Linked DNA regions of Megalodesulfovibrio gigas DSM 1382 = ATCC 19364. The protein of the gene in region 2 binds, or shares a complex with, the protein of the main gene of each other region. Links are inferred from orthologs where the notes say so. Each region holds a gene or a part of one and is shown on either strand. Other genes may lie near its edges.

Evidence for each region.
Region 1: the proteins of hslV (region 2) and hslU are in contact, whole or in part, in a solved structure (PDB 1G4A), measured with the Escherichia coli proteins. The link is inferred for Megalodesulfovibrio gigas DSM 1382 = ATCC 19364 from one-to-one orthologs.

What each region holds. Positions count from the first base shown.
Region 1 is NC_022444.1:2,203,986-2,211,902, forward strand. What follows is about bases 46-3,014. They hold hslU (ATP-dependent protease ATPase subunit HslU), read right to left. Parts: upstream 2,246-3,014; coding sequence 845-2,245; downstream 46-844. Other genes in these bases: argB (acetylglutamate kinase), read right to left, coding at 46-810; DGI_RS09695 (DegQ family serine endoprotease), read right to left, coding at 2,376-3,014. In the rest of the region: more of argB, read right to left, coding at 1-45; more of DGI_RS09695, read right to left, coding at 3,015-3,836; DGI_RS09700 (hypothetical protein), read right to left, coding at 3,958-4,503; DGI_RS09705 (NAD(P)/FAD-dependent oxidoreductase), read right to left, coding at 4,775-6,067; DGI_RS17960 (C40 family peptidase), read left to right, coding at 6,401-6,922; DGI_RS17225 (PEGA domain-containing protein), read right to left, coding at 7,089-7,917. UniProt on the Escherichia coli protein: ATPase subunit of a proteasome-like degradation complex; this subunit has chaperone activity. The binding of ATP and its subsequent hydrolysis by HslU are essential for unfolding of protein substrates subsequently hydrolyzed by HslV.
Region 2 is NC_022444.1:3,542,206-3,547,527, reverse strand. Bases 1,359-4,240 are described here. They hold hslV (ATP-dependent protease subunit HslV), read left to right. Parts: upstream 1,359-2,449; coding sequence 2,450-3,031; downstream 3,032-4,240. Other genes in these bases: DGI_RS15630 (ribose-phosphate diphosphokinase), read left to right, coding at 4,192-4,240; ispE (4-(cytidine 5'-diphospho)-2-C-methyl-D-erythritol kinase), read left to right, coding at 3,028-3,930; DGI_RS15650 (macro domain-containing protein), read left to right, coding at 1,887-2,453; DGI_RS15655 (PPC domain-containing DNA-binding protein), read left to right, coding at 1,465-1,872; DGI_RS15660 (beta-barrel assembly-enhancing protease), read left to right, coding at 1,359-1,421. Also shown: more of DGI_RS15660, read left to right, coding at 1-1,358; more of DGI_RS15630, read left to right, coding at 4,241-5,130; DGI_RS15625 (50S ribosomal protein L25), read left to right, coding at 5,167-5,322. UniProt on the Escherichia coli protein: Protease subunit of a proteasome-like degradation complex believed to be a general protein degrading machinery. The complex has been shown to be involved in the specific degradation of heat shock induced transcription factors such as RpoH and SulA.

The DNA.
Region 1 (7,917 bases), 1.3 Mb from region 2 along the record:
GCCATCGATGATGTGCGCCTTTTCCACGCCGGCATCCAGCGCTTCCATGCAGCATTTGACCTTGGGAATCATTCCGCCGGAGACGGTGCCGTCGGCAATGGCCAGGGCGGCCTGGGACAGGGTGAGGCTGGAAATGAGCTGGCCGCTCTTGTCCAGGATGCCGGGAACGTCCGTGAGCAAAATCAGCCGCTTGGCCTTCATGGCCGAGGCGATGGCCCCGGCGGCGGAATCCGCGTTCACGTTGTAGCTTTTGCCTTCCTCATCAACCCCAAGCGGGGCGATGACGGGAATGAAGCCGTCGCGCTCCACCGAGCGGATGAGGGCAGTCTCCACGGCCACGGGCTCGCCCACATGGCCGAGGTCGATGATTTCCGGCGGCGCATTTTCGCGGTCCACGGCCAGTTCCATGCGGCGGACCTTGAGCAGCCAGCCGTCCATGCCGGAAAGCCCCACGGCCTTGCCGCCGTGCAGGTTCAGCAGGCTGACGATTTCCTTGTTCACCTTGCCGCCCAGCACCATTTCCACCACGTCCATGGTGGCGCGATCCGTCACGCGCAGGCCCTCGCGGAAGGTGGTGGGGATACAGAGTTTTTGCAGCAGCTGGCCGATTTGCGGGCCGCCGCCGTGCACCACCACAGGATTGATGCCGATATACTTCAGCATCACCATACTGCGGGCAAAGGCGCTTTTGAGCACCTCGTCCTTCATGGCGTGGCCGCCGTACTTGATGACCAGCGTCTGCCCGTGGAACTGCCGGATAAAGGGCAGGGACTCCATCAGCATGCGCGCAATGCGGGCGCCTTTCTCCATGGGATCGTCCTTTGCAGTGGAATCTGGGAAGAAATCAGAGGATGTAGCGTGCGAGGTCACGGTCTTCCAACACGTCCATGAGTTTGCCGCGCACGGTGTCGCGGTCGATGACAATCACTTCACCGGCGCGTTCCGGCGCTTCGAAGGAAAGATCCGCCAGCAGATGCTCCAGGATGGTGTACAGCCGGCGCGCGCCGATGTTCTCCGTCTCCTCGTTGGCCCGCTGGGCGCAGGCGGCCAGCTCCTGCAGGGCGTCCTCGGTGAAGGAGATGCGCACGCGTTCCGTCTCCAGCAGGGCGGTGTATTGCTTGGTGAGGGCGTTTTCCGGCTCCGTGAGGATGCGATAGAACTCGTGCTGTCCCAGGGGGGAGAGCTCCACCCGCAGGGGGAAGCGGCCCTGGAGTTCGGGTGCCAGATCCGAGGGCTTGGCAGCGTGAAACGCGCCTGCGGCGATGAACAGGATGTGGTCCGTGCGCACATGGCCGTACTTGGTGTGCACCACGGTGCCTTCCACGATGGGCAGCAGGTCGCGCTGCACGCCCTCGCGGGAGACGTCCGGCCCGCCCTTGTTGTGGCTGGAGGAGGCAATCTTGTCGATCTCGTCGATGAACAGGATGCCGCTTTCCTCCACGCGTTCCTTGGCGATGTCGGTCACCTTGTCCATGTCGATGAGGCGGTCGGCCTCTTCCTGCAGCACGTGTTCCCAGGCTTCCTTGACCTTCATTTTCTTGCGCTTGCGCTTGGCAGGGAAGACCTTGGAGAAGATGTCCTTGAACTGGCTTTGCATGTCCTCGGCCCCGGGCATGTTCTGCATGCCGGGGATGGACATGATCTCCACTCCGCCGCCGGAGACGGAGATTTCCATCTCCACGTCGCGGTCGTCCAGGAGGCCCTTGCGCAGCAGATCGCGCAGCTTTTCCCGCGTGGAGGACAGGTCCCCCGCCTGGGCCGGTGGCGCGGCAAAAGCAGGCACATCGCTGATGGAGGCGGTGGCGGTGGGGATGTCCGTGCTGCGGCCGGAGGCGGGCAGGAGCAGATCCAGCAGCCGTTCTTCCGCGGCGGCGGCGGCCTTTTCCTTCACCCGTTCCTGCTCTTCCTTGCGGACCATGGCCACGCCGAACTCCATGAGGTCGCGGACCATGCTTTCCACATCGCGGCCCACATAGCCCACCTCGGTGAATTTGGTGGCGTCTACCTTGAAGAACGGTGCGCCGGCCAGCCGGGCCAGGCGACGGGCGATTTCGGTCTTGCCCACGCCCGTGGGGCCGATCATGATGATGTTTTTGGGGGCCACTTCTTCGCGCAGGGCCGGGGGCAGCTGCTGCCGCCGCCAGCGGTTGCGCAGGGCGATGGCCACCATGCGCTTGGCCTTTTCCTGACCGATGATGAACTTGTCCAGTTCCGCGACAATCTGCCGCGGCGTGAGTGCATGCATACGAGACTCCATTGGACGGGCTGCAGTGGACTGGCGTATTGTAATTTTGAAGAAGGGCGTTGCGAGAGGGGAAACCTTTTTACAAAAGATTCTTCCCTCTCTCGCTCTCCCCTTTCAAAGATAACGTGCCCTATTCCGCGTCCTGCGCTGCCGCATCCAGGGGAATGGTGCGGAAGATCGTTTGCTTGCCGCGTTTCACCAGCAGCATGGCCACGCCTTTCTTTGCAGCGTCCTTTTCCATGAGCTCGGCGAAGGCGTCAAGGGTTTCCACGGGCTTGAGGTTCAGTTCCAGCACAATGTCGCCCTTGCGCAAGCCGGCCTCGCCGGCCGGGGATTCGGGATCCACCTCCAGCACCAGCAGCCCGCCGCGCTCCAGTTTCTGTTCCTTGATTTCGTCCTTGGTCAGCGGACGCAGGGAAAGGCCGATTTCCGAAGCCTCGGGGGCTTGCTCTTCCTCGCCCTCGCCCAGCAGCGCTTCTTCCGAGGTGGGCCGTTCCCCAAGGGTGACGGAAAGGGGCAGGGTCTTGCCCTCGCGCCACACCTGCAGGGCGGCCTTTTCACCGGGGAGCAGGGCGGCCACATGCTTGAGGAGTTCGCCGGCGTCGGCCACGGGACGGTCGTTGATGGTCAGCACCACGTCGCCGGGCTTGATGCCGGCCTTGTCGCCAGGGTCGCCGGGCCGCACGGAGCTGATGAGCGCCCCGTGGGCCTGCTGCATGCCCAGGGCCTTGGCGGAATTCTCGTCCACATCCTGGATGGTCACCCCCAGCCAGCCGCGCTGCACCTTCTTATTGTCCTTCAAATCCTGGATGATGCGCCGGGCCATGTTGCTGGGAATGGCGAAGCCGATGCCCTGGCCGGAGGAGATGATGGCCGTATTGATGCCGATGACCTTGCCATCCATGTTCAGCAGCGGGCCGCCGGAGTTGCCGGGGTTGATGGAGGCGTCGGTCTGGACATAATCATCAAAGGGCCCGGCGCCGATGGTGCGGCCCTTGGCAGAGACGATGCCTGCCGTCACGGTGTGGTCCAGGCCGAAGGGGTTGCCGATGGCGATGACCCATTGCCCCACCTCCATGGCGTCGGAATCGCCGAATTCCAGCACCGGCAGGGGAGCGGTGGTCTCGATTTTCAGCAACGCCAAGTCGGTTTCCGGATCGCGCCCCACCACGGTGGCGTTGTAGGAATCGGATTCCTTGTCCTTGCCCTGGAGGTTCACGGCAATCTGATCCGCATCCTTGATGACGTGATTGTTGGTGACGATGAAGCCATCCGGCGAGATGATGAAGCCGGATCCCAGGGAGCGATCCTTGCGGTTGCCTTCCGGGGTTTTGAAGAATTTCTCGAACTGCTTCCAGAATTCTTCCATGCGGTTGTCGCCTTCCGGCTTGCGGAAGCGGAAGAAGTCCTGCAGGTCTGGCGTTTCCACCCGGCGCACGGTGGAGATGTTCACCACGGCTGCGCCCGTGCGTTTGGCCAGGGTGGTGAACTCTGGCAGGGCCGTTGTGGCCATGGCCGGGGGGGAGGACAGGGCGGCCAGCAGCAGGATTGTCAGGGGCAGGAGCAGGTGGATGTACGGCTTGCGAATCATACGGAACACTCCTTGGACACGCCGGCTGCCGGAGGGGCTGCCGGCGCGGGAAATGGCGGGTGGATGCGGCAGGAGTATAGTGGTTTTGGGCGGCAAGTAAACCGCTGCCAGTGCCGTCTGCTCAGGCTGGCTGGTTTGCGCCGCTGCTGGCGATCCACTGCCGCACGATCTTCACCGTCTCGGGCCAGTCTGCCGCCATTCTGGCCTGCAGGAACTGCAGGTAGAGCGAGTCCAGAAACTCCATGGCCCGTTCCAGCAGGTAGAATTTTTCCAGGTAGATGGCGTCGGGGTCGTCCCCTTCCTCGCGTCCGGCCTCAATCTTGGGTGTCTTCAGGCTGTTGAGGGCGAAGTCCTCGGCCTTGAGGGTCACGGACCATTCCTCTTCGTCCACCGCCAGCCGGATCAGGGCGCGGGTGACTTTTTTGCCCGTGGCCAGGCCCAGACGGGCTTCCTTGAGTTCGCTCAAGGCGCCGGTTACGGTAGCGGTTTCCAGGGTATCGCCCTGGCCGCCCTGTACCACCACGCGCTGTTCCAGCACGCACTGGAAGGATTCGCCCTTGGCGGTGCGGAAGGCCCCGCCCGTGCGTTCGCTCATGCACCACAGCCAGGTCAGAAAGTCCTGGCCCAGCAACACGTCCTGCGCTTGTCCGAGATACAGATCCACCATGTGTCGTCATCCTTCTTGAGTGACTGCGATTCCGTGCCCATGGCAGGCGCAGCCCGCGGCGTCAACGGAAAATGCGCGTCCTGCGCCGCAGCGGAAACGGTGTTGCCCCGGGGAGAGGGCCGGGCCGGAAGCGGGATCGACCGCAGTCGGCAGGAGGGGGCGGGAGGCGGCTGCCGGTGGAGCAAAGCATCTTTGATAAGGAGTTCTCGGGGGAACACCGTTCTACCGAAAGGTGTTCCCCCGCAACGTCCTTTTTCAAAATGACGATGCCCTAGGCGATGAGTTCGCCGGCGGCATAGGCACCGCCGTATTTGAGTTCGGCCTGGATGAGTGGCTCGGGCCAATCCAGGGGCGACGGCCTGCCTTGCAGCAGGGAATCCTTGGCCTTGGCATCCAGGGTGATGCGGAAGCGGATGAAGCCGGTATAGAAGCCGGCCATGTCCACATCCTGCAGCAGGATGCAGCCCACCAGGCGATCATCCTTGAAGACGAGCTTGCGATAGGCGAAGCGGGCCGGGTCGGACTCCAGATGCACTTCGTAGCCCTGGTCTGCCGGGGGATTGACCATCCCCACGGAGGTGGTGGGCAGGCCCCAATAGGAAATGGAGTTCATGTTCAGGCTGCCAGGGTACTTGAGGTCTGCCCCGGCCATGTTGGCGCCGGCGTTGTAGCCCTGGTTGAAGGCGTTGGGCCAGATGGGCATGACCACGGGGGAGCCGGAGAGCATTTCCGCCGCTTCCACACAATCGCCCGCGGCGAAGATGTTCAGGGCCGAGGTGCGCATGTGGTCGTCCGCTTGAATGCCCAGGCCAACGTTGATGTCGGCAGTTTTGGCCAGATCGGTCTGGGGCCGCACGCCGGCAGCCATGATGACCACATCGGCCGGCAGCTGGCCTTTGTCCGTCTCCAGGGCGGTGAGCACGCCGTTTTCGTCGCGCAGCAGCGCCTGGGGCGAGTGGCCCTGGGCAAAGGCAAGGCCTTTTTGCTCCAGGTGACGCTTGAGCAGCTCGCTGGCGTGTTCGTCGAAATAGCTGCGCATGAGGCGGGACCGCACGGCCAGGGTCACTTCCTTGCCCATGGCGGCCAGGGCCTCGGCGGCCTTCAGGGCAATGAGCCCTGCACCCACCACCACCACGCGCCGCGCCTGTTTGACGGCGGTGCGCAGGGCGTCCACATCCCCACGCTGGGTGAAGGTGAACACGCCCGGACCGGAAATGCCGGCAATGGCGGGCAGGTACGGCGCGCCACCCAGGGCCAGCAACAGCCGATCGTAGGCGATGGATTCGCCGTGCTCGGTGGTCAGGGTCTGGGTTACGGGGTCGATGGCCGTCACCTTGCTTTGCAGCTTCATGGCCACGTGGTGGTCCGTATAGAAGCTGTCCGGCCGCAGGGGCAGGTGGCGCTCGGCGACCTTGTCTGCAAGATAGTAGGAAATAAGGGGCCTGCCGTAAGTGGGGAAGGCTTCTTCGCTGACGACGAGGATTTCTCCCTGCGGATCGTTGGCGCGAATGCCTTCGATGGCGCCGATGGAGGCGACGCCGTTGCCGATGATGACGTAACGCATGCAGTGCAACTCCCTTGAATCAATGTCGGTCGTTCTCCATACGGCAGGCTGGCGGGAAAGTCCAGCCTCATGCAGTAATTGGAAATTGCATGGCTTTTTTGACGGTTCTGATGCGTTGTATTGCGGAAACAAATGATTTACAAATGCACGCAGTCCATGTATCTCACGGAAACGTATTGAGAACATGCCTGCCTGCGTCCAGCGCGGCCTCCCTAAGTCAACAGTTACAAGAGAGACGACATGCGCCGAAAAAGCCTGTTCCTCCCACGACGCTGCCGCCAATTCGCCATACTTGCTTCTCTTCTTCTCGCCACGCTGCTTTCCGGCTGCTCCATGATGCAGTCTTCAAGCGACCTTTCGCTTGGCGCTTCGGGCAAGGCCTGCCCCCCCCTGGGACCTGACGGGGCACAGAAAGTGGATGGCGTCTGCCCGCCGCTCCCCAAGGAATTTCTTCCCAAAATCATGGCCCTCTCCACGCCGCATTTTGGCACCCGGTACAAGTATGGCGGCACCGGCCCCGGCGGGTTCGATTGCTCCGGCTTCACCGCATACGTGTACAAGCAATTTGGCATCAAGCTGCCCCGCGGCAGCTACAATCAGCTTCCCCTGGGCAAGCCTGTGGCCAAGGGCGACCTGCGCCCCGGCGATCTGCTCTTCTTCAAAATTTCCCGCCGCGCCGTGGTGACCCATGTGGGCATTTACATCGGCAACGACCAGATGGTGCACGCTTCCATTCAGAAAGGCGTGACCATTGATCGCGTGTTTGGCGATAACTACTACAACAGGCACTATTACGGCGCGCGCCGGCTGCCGCAGGTGGAAGCCATGGCGCTGACGGCCTCGGCCACGAAATAGGCCTGGCCCCGCAATGGGGTAGTCGAGTAGTCAGGCGGTGTTGCATCTCTGTGCTGCCGGCGAGGAGAACGCTCCTTGCCGGCAGCATTTTTTGTGAAATGAAAAAACCCTGCCGGAGACCGACAGGGTTGGTGATGACGGGAAGCAGGCAAGGAGACTCGGCCAACTACTGGCACAGCCCTCGCTTTTGCGCATCGCGGATGCCGTCGCACGCATCCAGGGAGCAGGCCATCCAGTAGTCATAGCAGGCTGCGTCGGGACGCTGCAGCGTTTCATTGAGTTTGGCGCGTTCAAGGAAGGCATGCGGTGTCTTGCCGGCGAGTTTGATGGCCCGGTTGTAGTCTTCCAGCGCCTGATCAAACTGCTCAAGCCGGGTGTGCACGGCCGCGCGCAGAATAACCGCATCGACCAGGGACGGATCCAACGTGACGGCGGCGCTGAGCGCTTCCAGCGCCCCCTGGGCGTTGCCGTCCTCCAGCAGGGTGCGGCCTTCCTGCAGTCGCGCTTTGGCTTGTTCCGCCTGCTGGGTGGACACCGGGGAGGGCGCCGCGGGTTCTCCCTTTTGCGGGATTGGGGCGGGTTGCTCTGCGGCCGGCTGCAGCACCACCCGGTACGTCACGGCCTTGCGGGGGGCAATGACCACCACCACGCGCATGGGCTCGTAGCCGTCGTGACGGATGTCCAGGCGATAGCTGCCGGACTTCAATTCAATGCCCTGCTCAAACTTGGGCTTGATGTTGAGCACCATGATGGCGGCGTCCGGGGGCGAAGTCTCCAGGAACAGCTTGCCGATGTTGCCTTTGAGGTCCGGTGCGTCAACTTCCTTGATTCGGGAAAAGGACGAGGCTGCGGGGGCTGTTTCCGGCTTGAGGGTGACGTCCAGCGTCAGCGCTTGTCCGTCCTGGATGCTCGCCCGAACGGAATGGTCGGCATAGCCTTCCTTGAGGAAGTGGATGGTATAATTGCCCACGGGAAGCGCCATGCCGTGCTGGTAG
Region 2 (5,322 bases):
TCCTCTTCACCGGCCTGCTGGCCGTGCTCATCTGCTCCCTGGCCCTGTGCCCTGGCTGGGCGCCCAGGGCCGAGGCCTTCCTGGGCCTGGGAGAGTTCGGCATCAAGGATGAAAAGGAACTGGGGGACAAGTTCAACGTCCTGGTGCGCTCGCGGCTGCCGCTCATCGAAGATCCGGAAGTCACAACGTATGTGGGAGACCTGATCGGCAAGCTCAAGGCCGCCATGCCCCCGCAGCCCTTCGAGATCACCCACGGCGTCATCAATCACAGCGCCCTGAACGCCTTTGCCGCGCCGGCGGGGTACGTGTTCGTCTATTCCGGCCTGCTGCTGAACATGGAAAACGAATCCGAGGTGGCCGGGGTCATGGCGCACGAGCTGGCCCACGTCTCGCAACGCCACATCGCCCGACGCATCGAGGCCATGGGCGCCACCTCCCTGCTGTCCCTGCTGGGCATCCTGGCCGGGGTGTTCATCGGCGGCAGACAGGGCCAGGGCATGGTGATGGGCTCCGCCGCCGCCCAGCAGGCAGCCCTGCTCTCCTACAGCCGGGACAACGAACAGGAAGCCGACCAGGTGGGCCTGGGATATCTCATCAATGCCGGCTACCCGCCCCAGGGGTTGCACAGGGCGTTTGAAATCCTCCAGAAGAATCAATGGCTGGGCGGCTCTGGCAGCTCCATGCCCACATATTTGTCCAGCCACCCCGGCCTGTCGGAACGCATCGGCTACGTCTCCCAGAACATTGAGCGCCTGCCGGCCAATGTCCGCGCCCGCAAGGACGACAACACCCGCTTCCGCCGCATCCAGACCCTCACCCGCGCCCGATACACGGACCCCAAGGTGGCCATCACCTACTTCCAGCGGCAGGAATCGACAGAGCCTTGCCTGGACGCCCTGGGCCGCGGCATCGTCCTCACGCGGATGAACCGCTTCAACGATGCCGAAGCCGCCTTCCACGACGGCCTGCGCTGCAGCGGGGACGACCCGCTCTTCCTGCGCGAATACGCCCGGCTCAAGTTCCAGCAGGGCGACTTCCAGGCCGCCACGTCCCTGCTGCAGCGGGCCCTGGCCAAAAACCGCGACGACCTCATGGCCCATTTCTTCCTGGGCCGCATCCTGGGCGATACCGGCCACATCGATCAGGCCATGGACTCCTTCAAACGCATCCTGCGCCAGTTGCCCGAGGATCCGGAAGTCCATGAGGCCTACGGCCGCGCCCTGGGCCAGGCCGGCAGGTATTTCGACGCCCACATGCACCTTGCCTGGGCGGCCTTTTATCTGCAAAATGAGTCCCGGACGGAATTTCACGCCAAGAAAGCCGAGGAACTGGCCAAGGCTCCCGAGCAGAAGCGGGAGCTGGAACGATTCAAGCAAAAGCAGAAGGAGCGCAAAGAGCTCCTCAGGCCTTCGTTGTTCTGACGCATCCCCCACACCACCACGCTATTTTCATCAGGAATCGATCATGAGCCATCTGCTGAAGCGGCTGCCCAAGGGCGCCGATCTGCTGGACGCATTGACCGCCGTCTGCAAGGAACACAACATCACCCGCGGCTCGGTGCAGGTCATCGGCGCGCTGGAAAAGGCCATGCTCGGCTTCTACCTGCAGGACGAGCAGCGCTACATCAACCACGCCGTGGACGAGAACGTGGAAATCCTCATCGGCGTGGGCAACGTCTCCATCAAGGACGGCGAACCTTTCATCCACCTGCACCTGACCCTGAGCCGCCACGATGGCAGCTGCCTGGGCGGGCATGCCGTGGCCGGCTGCCCCATCTTCGCCGCCGAGGCCTGCATCCTGCAACTGGAAGGCGACCCCCTGGTGCGCGGCCTGGACGAGGCCACCGGCCTGTATCTCTGGACAAAATCATAACGGAATTCACTTCTATGGATGCCTGCTGGACCCTGCCCGCCGCCCGGCTCTGCCTGCGGCAGGGGGACATCACCACCGCGCCCGTGGACGCCATCGTCAACGCTGCCAATGCCGGACTGCGCGGCGGCGGCGGCGTTGATGGCGCCATCCACACGGCTGCCGGCTGGGAGCCCCTGCAGCAGGCCTGTCAGGAAATCATCCGCCAGCGGGGCCCCCTGCATGCAGGCGAGGCGGCCATCACCCCCGGCTTCGCGCTGCCGGCCAGATGGATCATCCATACTGTCGGCCCCATCTGGCGGGGCGGAAAGCAAGGCGAGGCCGCGGCGTTGCGCGCCTGCTATCTGGAAAGCCTGCGCCTGGCCCGCACGCACGGCGCGCGCAGGGTGGCCTTTCCGGCCGTGAGCTGCGGCGTATACGGCTATCCCGTGGACGAGGCCGCCGCCGTGGCCCTGGCCGCCCTGACCGAGGGCCTGCAGGAGGCCCCCGGCGTGGACGAGGCGGCCATGTGGCTGTATGCCGACGCCGCCCTGCAGACCTGGACCCGCGTCGCCACGCGGCTTTTTGGAGCACCATCCGCATGAACAACACCACCGATTCATCCTTCCCCTTCCTGCGCGGCACCACGGTGCTGGCCGTCAAGGACACTACCGGCGTGGCCATGGCCGGCGACGGGCAGGTGACCCTGGGCCAGAGCATCGCCATCAAGCACACGGCCCGCAAGGTGCGGCGGCTGTACAAGGATCGGGTGCTGGCCGGGTTCGCCGGCGCCACGGCAGACGCCTTCACCCTCTTCGAGCGCTTCGAGGCCAAGCTGGAGGAATTTTCCGGACAAATCGTCCGCGCCAGCGTGGAACTGGCCAAGGACTGGCGCAAGGACAAGTACCTGCGCCGCCTGGAAGCCATGCTTCTGGTGGCGGACGCCTCCTCCATCCTGATGCTCTCGGGCACCGGGGACGTCATCGAGCCCGACGACGGCATTGCCGCCATCGGCTCCGGCGCGCCCTATGCCCTGGCCGCGGCCCGTGCCCTGACCCGCCACGCGCACCTGCCCTGCGACAAGACCGCCATGGAATCCATGCGCATTGCCGCGGAACTGTGCGTCTTCACCAACGATTCCATCGTGCTGGAAACCCTGGCCGTGCTGCCGCCCTCCAAATGAACGCCGCCCCGGCCATGACGGCGCACACCGTGCACCCGGGCTGCAAGGTGAATCTGTTCCTGGAGATCCGCTGCCGTCGGCCCGACGGCTACCATGAACTCGCCACCCTGTTCTGGCCCCTGGCCCACCCCACGGACACGCTGACCGTGACGCCGGGCGCGCCCGGCAGCGGTCTGCGCTTCTCCTGTTCCGATCCTGCCCTGGCCGGCCCGGAAAATCTGGTGGCCAGGGCATATGCCGCCTTTGTCCAGGCGGCGGAACAGTCCATGGATGTGGCGGCGCACCTGGAAAAGCGCATCCCCGTGGGTGCCGGCCTGGGCGGCGGCAGCGCAGACGCCGCGGCCATGCTCCTGGTGCTCAATCAATTGGCTGGCGCGAACGCCTTGCCGGCATCGCGCCTGGCCTCCCTGGCTGCCGCCCTGGGCGCGGACGTGCCCTTTTTTTTGCAGGGAGGCCGGCCCTGCCTGGCAGAGGGCATTGGGGAACGCCTGACCCCTGTGGATATTGACCTTTCTGAATTCATGCTGGTGCTGTGCAGCCCGGCCATCCCCGTGTCCACGGCCTGGGCGTACGCAACATGGGACAGTGAGCACGGCAAAATGCCCGGCGGCGGCAATCCGGCCTTGACAAGCCCATTCGGCACGCGTAAAGACGTCATTTTCACTGACGCTGTGGTGCTCTTTAATAGCTTTGAGCCTGTGGTGCTGCCCCGTGAGCCCCGGTTGACTCTCCTTAAGGATCTGGCCTATAGGGCTGGCGCTGCGGGAGTGCTGCTCTCCGGCAGTGGGTCAAGCGTATTTGCGTTGTTCCGCAACTCGGAACTGGCCGGGAGCTTTGCCCGGCAGGCCGAGGCCCTGGCCTGGATCGGTCCGGGGCGGGTGTTCAGCAGCCACATGTGATGCAGGGGTGTCGCCAAGCTGGCAAGGCAACGGGTTTTGGTCCCGTCATTCGAGGGTTCGAATCCTTCCGCCCCTGCCATTTTTTTTCGTCCGGGAGCAGCACGGCCGGAGCACCATGTTCCGCCGTGCAGCTCCTGGACTCTTGCGCCCTGACGCGGGCTTGGCCCGGTCCGGACGCATTCCAAACTGATTGCGCGCCATGCGCAAGCGGGCGCACAGCGGCCGCCGGTCCAGCGGGACTGGTGCAAGCGTAGAACCGTCATGAGCCGAGATCTGCAGATAGTCACGGGCACCGCCAACCCCGAGCTGGCGTATGCGATTTGCGATCACCTTGGCTGCCGGCTGACCCCGGCGGTGACCGAGACCTTCAGCGACGGCGAAATCCGCGTGGAGATCAAGGACAACGTGCGCGGCAACGACGTCTTTGTCGTGCAGCCCACGTGTGCGCCGGTCAACTTCCACCTGATGCAGCTGTGCCTGATTCTGGACGCCCTCAAGCGCGCCAGCGCCGGCCGGGTCACTGCGGTGGTCCCCTACTACGGCTACGCCCGGCAGGACCGCAAGGTCGTCCCCCGTGCGCCCATCAGCGCCAAGCTGGTCTCTGACTTTTTGACTGTGGCCGGCATGCACCGGCTCATCACCATCGACCTGCACGCCGGGCAAATCCAGGGGTTCTTCGACCTTCCCGTGGACAACCTCTACGCGCTGCCAGTATTCCTGGAATACATGCGCGGCCTGGAGGGCGACATCGTCTGCGTGTCCCCCGATGCCGGCGGCACCGAACGCGCCCGCTCCTACGCCAAGCGCATGGGCGCCAGCCTGGCCATCATCGACAAGCGTCGCGATGAACCCAACAAAGCCAAGGCCATGAACGTCATCGGTGACGTGAAAGGCAAGCGCGCCGTGGTGCTGGACGACATGATCGACACCGCCGGCACCATTGTGGCCGCCGCCGACGTGCTCCTGGCTGCGGGGGCCGAAGAAGTGATCGCCTGCGCCACCCATCCTGTGTTGTCCGGTCCGGCCATCGAACGGCTGCAGCAGTCCAAATTCTCCAAGATCCTGGTGACCAACACCATCCCCCTTGGTGAAAAGAAGGAGGCCTGCCCCAAGATCGAGGTCATGTCCGTGGCCGGTCTGTTGGCCAAGGCCATCCACAATATTCATACCGAATCCTCGGTGAGCGTCCTGTTCGTCTGAACGCGCCGCCGGTGCATGTGAAGGAGCACATTGATCATGGCTGAGCAAATCACTCTCGCTGCCATTCGGCGCGACTCTGCCGGCAAGGGCCCCAATCGTCGTCTGCGCGTGGCTGGCGAATTTCCCGCCATTTACTACACCGCGTCCGGCGAAAACATCGCCCTGACCATCGACGCCCTCGCCTTCGAGAAG